Regions from separate parts of the Aquibium pacificum genome, predicted to be linked through region 1. Evidence: predicted binding sites of a transcription regulator. Region 1 holds the regulator's gene; each other region holds the start of a gene.
What was found. Region 1 encodes LexA, which represses DNA repair genes until DNA is damaged. Its sites were predicted from a motif close to TGTTCNNNNTGTGTTCNG; they were not measured.

Region 1 (3,274 bases):
GCATGGCACCGCTCGGTCTCCTCGCCAATCTCGGCGCCATGCCGGTCGTGTCCTTCGTGATCATGCCTTCGGCGGTTCTTGCCGGCATCCTGATGCCGTTGGGCCTCGAAGGCTTCGCGCTCGATGTCATGGGGTGGGGGATCGGGGTCATGGTCTCGATCGCCCAATGGCTTGCCCAACGCACGCCGTTCGACGCGGTCGGCGCGATCCCGCTGTCGGCCGTGCTTTCGATGACCATCGCGCTTGTGCTCGTGACCGTCCTGTCGACATGGCTGCGCCTCGCCGCCTTGCCGTTTTTGATCGTGGGAATTGCGCTCATCGCGGCGCGCGATCTCCCGGACGTCCTGCTCTCGGAGGATGGAAACTTGATCGCGATGCGCACGCGGGCCGGGGAACTTGCCGTCAGCAAGGAGCGCCCGAACCGTTTCGTCACCGGTATCTGGATGGACGCGGCAATGACACACAAGGTTGCGACACCGGTTTCCACCTCCGAATCGCTTACGGCGGTCACAACGGCACAACGCGCTTCGGAGGTCTTCGTCTGCAACGACACGGGTTGCATCGCGCGACACGGCGGCGGAGCGATGGTGGCGTTCGTGCCCGCCGGAGGGAACGCGGGCTCGCTCTGCGGTTTCGTCGACGTCCTGGTGATCGACGATGCGACGGCAGCGAACCCGTGCGCCTCGGCAAAGGTGCTCGTCGTCATCAAACGCGACCTCGCGCGGCGTGGCAGTGCCGAGATCCGCTTGGCGGAGGAAGGGGAGGAACCTCGCGCCGAGATCCGGTTCGCCGTACGGGAGCCGTACCGGCCCTGGCATGATCATCGGCGGTATTCGCGGGAGGCCCGCGGAATGCCGCCTTACAAGCGGGAGCCGTAGCGGTCGCCCAACGCGAATCTCCGTCGAACCGAGGGGACGGAGGACTGGCCCGGCTTCAATACCGCCGGATCAGCCCGACCAGACGGCCCTGGACCTTCACCCGATCCGGCCCGAAGATGCGGGTTTCGTAGGCGGGATTGGCCGCTTCGAGCGCGATCGAGGCGCCCTTGCGGCGGAAACGCTTCAATGTGGCCTCCTCGTCGTCCACGAGCGCCACGACGATCTCGCCCGGACTGGCGGTCGAGGTGCTGCGGATCACCACCGTATCGCCGTCGAGAATGCCCGCCTCGATCATGGAATCGCCCCTGACCTCGAGTGCGAAATGTTCGCCGCCGGAGAGCATGTCCGGCGGAACCGCGACGGAATGCGTCTGGTGCTGGATTGCGTCGATGGGAACGCCGGCTGCGATCCTGCCCATGACGGGAATGGAAATCGCCGCCGTGTCGTCGTTGCTCGCCCGGCGCGCGGGGGCCGGTTCAGGCTTTCTCGAAAGGCTGCCTTCGATGACGCTCGGGGAAAACTTGCGCGGTCCGCCAAGCCCAGGCGCGATGGACTCGGGCAGCCGGATCACCTCCAGCGCGCGAGCCCGGTTCGGCAGCCGCCGGATGAAGCCGCGCTCTTCAAGAGCCGTTATCAGGCGATGGATGCCCGATTTCGACGCCAGGTCGAGCGCCTCCTTCATCTCGTCGAAGGAGGGGGGAATTCCCGACTCCTTCAGCCGCTCGTGGATGAAGAGCAGGAGTTCGTGTTGCTTGCGCGTCAGCATCTTTGCACCCCTCGGGGAATCGGACGGCTAAAAAACAAAACCGGAACAAACCTATCTGTTCCAGTCTTGTTCCGCAACAGTTTAAATTTGAGTGAATCTGTTTACCGTTCGTTCACGACAGCATCAGGAGCTGGCATTCCTCTCCGGCGTCGGCGGGCGGCGCGAAGGGCGCGCGCACGATCAGAGCGGCGGAATCCGCCATCACGCGCAACATGGAGGAATCCTGGATCGCTGAAGGCGTTGCGACAATCCCATCCGCTTCCCGGCGGATTGCGGCGCGCAGATAGTCCTGTCGCTGGTCGTTCGCGGGGACGGGCGCACCAAGGATGCCCTGCCGCAAGTCGGCCTCGTGCAGCCGGCCCGCCATGCACGCGACCAGCGGCTTCAGGAAGACGTAGGAGCAGACGAGGCTCGCGACCGGATTGCCGGGCAGGCCGACGATCTTGCGGCCGCCGAGCGTTCCCGCCATGAGCGGCTTGCCCGGCCGCATGGCGATCTTCCAGAAGTCGAGCTCGCCGCCGCGTGCCGTCAGCACCTCGCGCACGAGGTCGTGGACCCCGACCGACGCGCCGCCGATGGTCACGATGAGGTCCGCGCCCGCTTCGAGCGCCCGGTCGAGCGTGGCCGAGATCGCGTCGCGGTCGTCCGCCACGATCCCACAGTCGAGGACCCGAGCCCCCGCCGACCGGACGATCTCCGCCACGCCGAGCCCGTTCGAAGCAATGATCTGGCCGGGTCCCACGACGCTGCCGGGTGGCAGCAGTTCATCGCCGGTCGCGATGATCGCCACGAGCGGCTTCCTCACAACGTCGAGTGCGGCATGATTGGCCGAGGCGGCGAGCGACAGGGCCGGCGGGTCGAGCCGGCGTCCCCGATCCAGGAGCGGCTGGCCTTCTGAAAAATCGAGGCCACGGGCGCGCACGTGGCGGCTGGCGGCGACGGTCTCCTTCGCCTCTATCATGTCGTCTGCGACCGAGGCGGCGTCTTCTTGGATCAGGACGCAGTCGCTGCCTTCGGGCATCGGCGCGCCGGTGAAGATACGGACCGCCTCACCCGGGCCGACGGCGCCGGAAAACGGTCGTCCCGCCGGCGCAGACCCGATCACCCGCAGCCTGGCCGGCAGCCGGGCGACGTCGGCCGAGCGTACCGCGTAGCCGTCCATGGCGGAGGCGTCGAACGGCGGCTGGGTGCGCAGGGAACGTATGTCCGTGGCGAGAATGCGGTCGCCGCATTCCGCGATCGGCAGGCGTTCGGCGTCCAGCGGCCTGACGCCGTCGAGAAGCAGGCGCAGCGCCTCGTCGACGGGGATGAGTGCCGTTGCCTTAGCCTGCATCGACGTGCCAGTCGCCCGATTTGCCGCCCGACTTCTCCAGCAGGCGGATGCCCGAGATGATCATGCCGCGGTCGACCGCCTTGGCCATGTCGTAGATGGTGAGGCATGCAACCGAGACGGCGGTGAGCGCCTCCATCTCCACGCCGGTCTTGCCGGTCACCGACGCGGTGGCCCTGACGCGCAGCCCGGGCAGGCTCTCGTCCGGGTCGATCTCGACCGACACCTTGTTCAGCATGAGCGGATGGCAGAGCGGAATCAGTTCGTGCGTCTTCTTGGCCGCCATAATCCCGGCGATCC
Region 2 (3,274 bases), on a different contig from region 1:
TTGTACGAACCGGTCGCTGCGATCGATCCTGTCCGTGGCGGCGATGCCCGTAAAGCCGCCATGATGAAAATGGGTAGGAACGGGCAGGAAAACGTACGTCGGTTGCTCGGCTCCGACCCGCTGCTGAAGCCTTTCATGAACGTGCCATGCAAGGAGAACGGGTTCGATATCGAAGGTCTGGCGGTGATCGGCAACCGGGTGTTGCTCGGTCTGCGCGGTCCGGTGGTCGGCACCTACGCCATGATCGTGGAGATGCAGCTCAAGGTGTCGAAGAAGGGCTGGCTCAAGCCGGCGAAGTTCGCAGATGGCGCCCCATATCGCCTGCATGCGGTCGATCTCGCGGGCCTGGGTATTCGCGACCTCCTCGTGGTCGGCGACGACCTGCTGATCCTGGCGGGGCCGACACAGGATATCGAAGGAATCCAGCGTGTGTTCTCGGTTCCCCTCGGCGATCTGTCCGGTGTCATCCCCCGCACAGCCATTCAGGTCGTCAGGACCCTGGAATTGCTCGATGGCCACGACCATGCCGAAGGCATTGCGGTCTTCGAGGCTGACGGCAAGAAGCTGCTCCTGGTATCGCACGACAGTCCGGCACCTGCCCGCTATAGCGAGGCGCGCAACCGCCTGTTGCTGGACGCATTCGCGTTCAAATGACACCCTTTCCTGACCCTAGATCCGGCGCGAAAAATATCGGACCCGCCGTTCGCCGCCGTAGATCTCCGCCTCACCGACCACTTCGAAGCCCAGTGCAGTATGGAAAGCGTCCGAGGCGGGGTTCGGCGGATCGGAGTTCACCTCCGCCGTCACGATCGAATGGCCGGCCTGTCGGGCCGCCTCGAAGAAATGTTGGTAGAGCCGTCGCGCATGTCCCCGCCCCCGCGAGAATGGGGCCACCGCTATCCGGTCGACATAGGCGAAGCGGGGAAAGCGCTCCCGGAACCAGAGGAAGTTTTCGCTGTCGTAATCGGCATCCTGGTCGAAACCGATCATGAACGCCTCCAGGCTGCCGATCCTCCATCCCGCGAAGGACTGCGCCAGGAGATGCGACAGGCGTTTGGCGTCCAGCAGCGACAGTTCCGCTGCGTGCTCATTGTTCAGCGCCAGCACCGCCGGCTCGAAAGCCGCGGTGATCGGCTCGATTGCGGACGGGTTGGCGTGGCTGTCGGACAGGCTCATCGTGGGCGCACCATAGCCGCCGCCAAGCGCACCGCAAGAGAATGCGCCAGTGATTTCCCGCCGGCATGTCAAATTTCATAGCGCCGCCGCAATTCGGAACATATCATGAACTCATGACTGTGATCCCCCTGCGCGAGAAACTCGCGATCCTGTCCGACGCCGCCAAGTACGACGCGTCCTGCGCCTCTTCCGGCGCAGCGAAGCGCAACTCGCTGAAGAGCGGCGGCATCGGCTCGACCGAAAGCACCGGCATCTGCCATTCCTACGCGCCGGACGGGCGCTGCATCTCGCTGCTGAAAATCCTGCTCACCAACTTCTGCATCTACGACTGCAGCTACTGCATCAACCGCTCCTCCTCCAACGTGCGCCGCGCCCGCTTCACGGTCGACGAGGTGGTGAAGCTGACGCTCGACTTCTACAAGCGCAACTATATCGAGGGCCTGTTCCTCTCCTCCGGCGTCATCCGCTCGCCGGACGACACGATGGGCGAGATGGTCGAGATCGCGCGGCGCCTGCGCATCGAACATCGCTTCGCTGGCTACATCCACCTGAAGACCATACCCGAATGCTCGCAGGAGCTGGTCGAGAAGGCCGGGCTTTATGCCGACCGCCTGTCGATCAACGTCGAACTGCCTACCGACGAGGGCGTGAAGAAGCTCGCCCCCGAGAAACGGCCCGAGACGATCCGCGTCTCCATGGCAAGGCTGCGCTCGAAGATCGACGAGAAGTCCGAACCCACGCTGCGCACCAAGACGCGCGAGCGCTTCGCGCCCGGCGGCCAGTCGACGCAAATGATCATCGGCGCGGATGCCACGCCCGACGCCACGATCCTGAAGACGAGTTCCCGGCTCTATGCCAGCTACCACCTCCGCCGCGTCTACTATTCCGCCTTCAGCCCGATCCCGGATTCCTCCGCCGCCCTGCCGCTGATGAAGCCGCCGCTGATGCGCGAGCACCGGCTCTACCAGGCCGACTGGCTGATGCGCTTCTACGGTTTCGGCGAAAGCGAGATCCTCTCCGCCCGCCCCGACGGCATGCTCGACCTCGCCATCGACCCGAAGCTCTCCTGGGCGCTCTCCAACCGCGCCATGTTCCCCCTCGACGTCAACCGCGCCGATCGCGAGGCGCTGCTCCGGGTCCCCGGCCTCGGCACCAAGGTCGTCAAGCGCATCCTGGAGACGCGAAAACATCGCCGGCTGCGGCTGGAGGACGTCGGCCGTCTCTGCCAGTCGATCGCCAAGGTGCGGCCCTTCATCATGGCCGAAGGCTGGTCGCCCGGCGGGCTCACCGATTCCGCCAACCTGCAGGCCAAGGTCGCGCCCGAACCCCGCCAACTGTCGCTGTTCTGACCATGGACGCCGTCGCGAAATCCCTTCCCCGCATCACCGTCCGGCTCGCCGGCCAGACCGATTTCGACGGCTGGCGGAAGGCCGCCCGCGCGCTGGCGATGCGTGAGATCCCGGCCGACCAGGTCGGCTGGGCGGTGTCGGGCGCCGCGAGCGCCGATCTCTTCGACGGCGGCGACCTATCCTCCGATGCAGTGCCGAACGGCGGCACGGCCTTCACGGTGCCTCGCTCTTTCGTGGAAGCGGCGGAAACCGTCATCTGCCATTCGGATCCCGAGCGCTTTTCGCTTCTCTACCGGGTGCTCCTGCGGCTGCGCCGCGAACCGGACCTTTTGAAGATCGCTTCCGATCCCGACGTGCGGCGGCTGGAGGCGATGGCGAAGGCGGTGCGCCGCGACATCCACAAGATGCGCGCCTTCGTGCGCTTTCGCCGCATCGGTTCCGGCGCGGAGGAGCGCCACGTCGCCTGGTTCGAGCCGCAGCATTTCATCGTCGAGCGCAACGCGCCCTTCTTCGTGCGCCGCTTCACCGGCATGCGATGGACGATCCTGACGCCCTGTGCCTCGGCCGACTGGGACGGCGAGCGCCTGGCGATCGGCCCGGGTGCTGCCCGCGCCGACGCCCCGGCCGAGGACAACGCGGAGGCGCTGTGGCGCACGTATTTCTCCTCGATCTTCAATCCCGCACGGCTGAAGGTGAAGGCCATGCAGGCCGAGATGCCGAAGAAATACTGGCGGAACCTTCCCGAGGCC
Region 3 (3,274 bases), on a different contig from region 1:
CTTCAGCACGTCGTCGCCGGCGACCAGCGTCGCGACGGGCGCGCCGATCCAGCGCAGGATGCCGTCGGAGCCGAGCGCGAAGTCGCCGTTGCCGGCGGCCCCGAAGCGTTCGGCGCGGTTATCGAACTCGGTCGCCAGCGCCTTCTGCGCGGCCGCGCGAACCGCCTTGGCGTCTTCACCGCCCGCCGACTGATCGGCGGTGAAGCGGAACCCCTGCAGCTCCCCGACGTGGTGGCCTTCGACGAGGACCTCTCCGGCAGGATTGATTTCAGCCTCAAGCATCGTGTTTTCTCTCAGGCGCCTCATGAGAACGGATGTCCTGCGGTCAACGAACCGTTTCGTCAACCGTTCATGCAGGGCATCCGAAAGTCTGTCCTCGATCTCACGCGTTTTTTCCTGCCAGTGTGCCGGATCGGCAAGCCAGCCGGGTCGGTGGGACACGAAGGTCCAGGTGCGGATCTGGGCGATGCGCTGCGACAGCGTGTCGATGTCGCCATCGGTCGAGTCGGCGCGGCGCACCTGCTCGCCCATGTAGTTTTCGTCGACATGACCGTGCCGCGCGAGATCGGAAAAGATCGAGGCGATCAAATCGGCGTGCTGGGCTGGCGCGATCCGGCGGTAGTCCGGCAACGCGCAGGCTTCCCACAGCAGCGCCACCCGCTGGGGCCGGTCAGCCAGCGCGCGGATGTCCTCCTCGCGCGAGACGTGATCCAGCGCCTGGGCGTCGACTGCGGGCAGGGCCCTGGTGAGGCCATCGACCGGGGCGGGCGTCTCGACCGAACGCTTGAGCGCGTCGAGGCTGGCGAAATCGAACTGGGCGGTGCGCCATTGCAGGACCCGGACAGGCTCGAAATCGTGGCCCTCGATCTTCTCGACGAGGTCGTCCTCGAAGGGATCAACCTGGCCGGTGACCCCGAAAGTGCCGTCGCGCATGTGGCGCCCGGCGCGGCCGGCGATCTGGCCGAGTTCGGCGGCCGACAACTGCCTGTACTGGAATCCGTCGAACTTCCGGTTCTGGGCGAAACCGACATGATCGACATCGAGGTTCAGGCCCATGCCGATCGCGTCGGTGGCGACGAGGAAATCGACGTCGCCGGACTGGTAGATCTCGACCTGCGCGTTGCGGGTCCGCGGCGACAGAGCGCCCAGCACGACCGCCGCGCCGCCGCGCTGGCGGCGTATCAGTTCCGCGATGCCGTAGACCTCGTCGGCCGAGAAGGCGACGATGGCGGAACGGCGCGGCAGTCGCGTGATCTTCTTCGATCCGGCATAGGCGAGATGCGACATGCGCGGGCGGGTGACGACGGAGACGCCTTTCAGCAGCTTCTGCAATATGCCGGCCATGGTGGCGGCGCCGAGCAGAAGCGTCTCGTCCCTCCCGCGCAGATGCAGGATACGGTCGGTGAAGACGTGGCCGCGCTCGAGGTCGCCGGCCAGCTGCACCTCGTCGATGGCCACGAAGGAGGCGTTGGTCTCACGCGGCATGGCCTCGACGGTGCAGACGGAATACCGCGCGCCGGGAGGCTGGATCTTCTCCTCGCCGGTGATCAGCGCGACGTTCGCAGTGCCGACCTTCTCGGCGACGCGGCCATAGACCTCGCGGGCGAGCAGCCGCAGCGGAAGTCCGATGACGCCGGACGAATGCGCGACCATGCGCTCGATGGCGAGATGGGTCTTGCCGGTGTTGGTCGGTCCGAGCACGGCGGTGACGTCGCGCCCGGAAAGGATCAGCGGCGCACTGTTTGTCGTATGAACATTCATGGAACTGGAAACACGGCCCTTCGCGCCAAAGCCCCGAAACATCGCCCGTGGGTGGGTATCCGGCCTGCCAGGCCGGCGCGGCGTGGAACGGAAGACATAGGGTCTCCGCCCCGCGAACACAATCGCAAACTGTCTCGGGCGGAGCGGGACTCGGCTGGCGGGAACGAGTCCCGAACGAAACGGCTACGAATCGCTGACTCACTCCGATTCATGTTTTGTTCGATACCAGATGTGGTGTTGCGGCACTTGGTGCGGCCCCAAATGCTGAATCTTTTGAGTCACTTAGGAATCGATGCGATGGCCGGCCGGATTCAGCGCGCCTGGGCTGTCAAGATCTTTATCGCGAAGGCGGAAAAAACGCCCGCGAATAGCCAGTCGATCACACGTGTGACCCGCGGGCTCTTCTTCAAAAGTCCGGCAAAGCCATCGGCCGCCAGGACCATGGGGATCGTGACCGGAAGCGACAGCGGGATGAAGCTCAGACCGAGGAAAAACAGCTTCCCCGCAGCGTGCGGATCATCGACCGAGACGAACTGCGGCAGGAAGGTCATGAAGAACAGGATGATTTTCGGGTTGAGCAGATTGATCCCCACGCCGGTGGCCCAGTTCTGCCACACCGATCGCGCCTTCCTCGTCCGGGTGTCGGGCGAGAACGCCGAGCCCTTGGTGACCGCCTGCCATGCCAGCCAGACCAGATAGCCCGCCCCGACGATCTTCAAGACGAGGAATGCCTGCGGCGAGGCGACGATCAGCGCCGACAGTCCCAGCGCCACCATGGTCGTATGGATAACGCAGCCGGTCATGGCGCCGAACATGCAGGCGAGGCCCGCGCCGCGGCCTTCCGAGAGCGCGCGTCCGACGAAAAGCGTCATGTCGGGACCCGGCGTGATTGCAATGATGAAGGTGGCGATCGCGAACTGGAGGATCACCGCGGTTTCGGGAACGAAGGTCATGGGAACTCCGGAAGACGAGCATTCGCCGATCCGCTCTGTGTCTTGTTGCAGTGCAAGAGAAACGGCGAGGAAATACTGCAGGTGCGAAGAGGTCGGTAAATGCTGCGAAAGTCGAACCGCAGCGGCTGCTTGCATCCCGGCTCATATCGCATATTCTGGCCTCGCTGGAATATCACAATACGAGATTCAGGGAGGAACCAATGACCAGCACACCGATATCACGCCGCAGATTCTTGAAGAACACGTCGCTGGCGGGCGCAGGCGCCGCCGCGGCGACGACTCTTGCCGCGCCGGCGGTGCTCGCGCAAGCGCCGATCGTCCTGAAGATGCAGTCTTCGTGGCCGTCCTCCGACATCTTTCAGGAGATGGCGCAGCAGTATGTGGACCGGGTGCAGGAGATGTCGGGCGGACGCCTGAAGATCGACCTGCTGCCGGCCGGCGCGGTCGTGGGTGCGTTCCAGGTGCAGGATGCGGCCCATGACGGCATCATCGACGCGGCGCACACCGTTCCGGTCTACTGGTACGGCAAGAACAAGGCCGCCTCGCTCTTCGGCACGGGT

Region 2: a site for LexA is predicted at 1,271-1,288, ahead of ABGN05_RS27805 (putative DNA modification/repair radical SAM protein). Genes of this name have one in related genera too.
Region 3: a site for LexA is predicted at 1,921-1,938, ahead of ABGN05_RS10695 (helicase-related protein). Genes of this name have one in related genera too.

What each region holds. Positions count from the first base shown of each region.
Region 1 covers NZ_JBDPGJ010000003.1:516,693-519,966, reverse strand. The annotation lists gene ABGN05_RS14970 (ComEC/Rec2 family competence protein) at 1-878, shown strand, start outside; gene lexA (transcriptional repressor LexA) at 934-1,644, opposite strand; gene ABGN05_RS14960 (molybdopterin molybdotransferase MoeA) at 1,757-2,977, opposite strand; gene moaC (cyclic pyranopterin monophosphate synthase MoaC) at 2,967-3,274, opposite strand, start outside.
Region 2 covers NZ_JBDPGJ010000009.1:103,602-106,875, forward strand. The annotation lists gene ABGN05_RS27795 (DUF3616 domain-containing protein) at 1-654, shown strand, start outside; gene ABGN05_RS27800 (GNAT family N-acetyltransferase) at 670-1,176, opposite strand; gene ABGN05_RS27805 (putative DNA modification/repair radical SAM protein) at 1,290-2,525, shown strand; gene ABGN05_RS27810 (UdgX family uracil-DNA binding protein) at 2,528-3,274, shown strand, end outside.
Region 3 covers NZ_JBDPGJ010000002.1:886,207-889,480, forward strand. The annotation lists gene ABGN05_RS10695 (helicase-related protein) at 1-1,761, opposite strand, end outside; gene ABGN05_RS10700 (LysE family translocator) at 2,073-2,714, opposite strand; gene ABGN05_RS10705 (TRAP transporter substrate-binding protein) at 2,915-3,274, shown strand, end outside.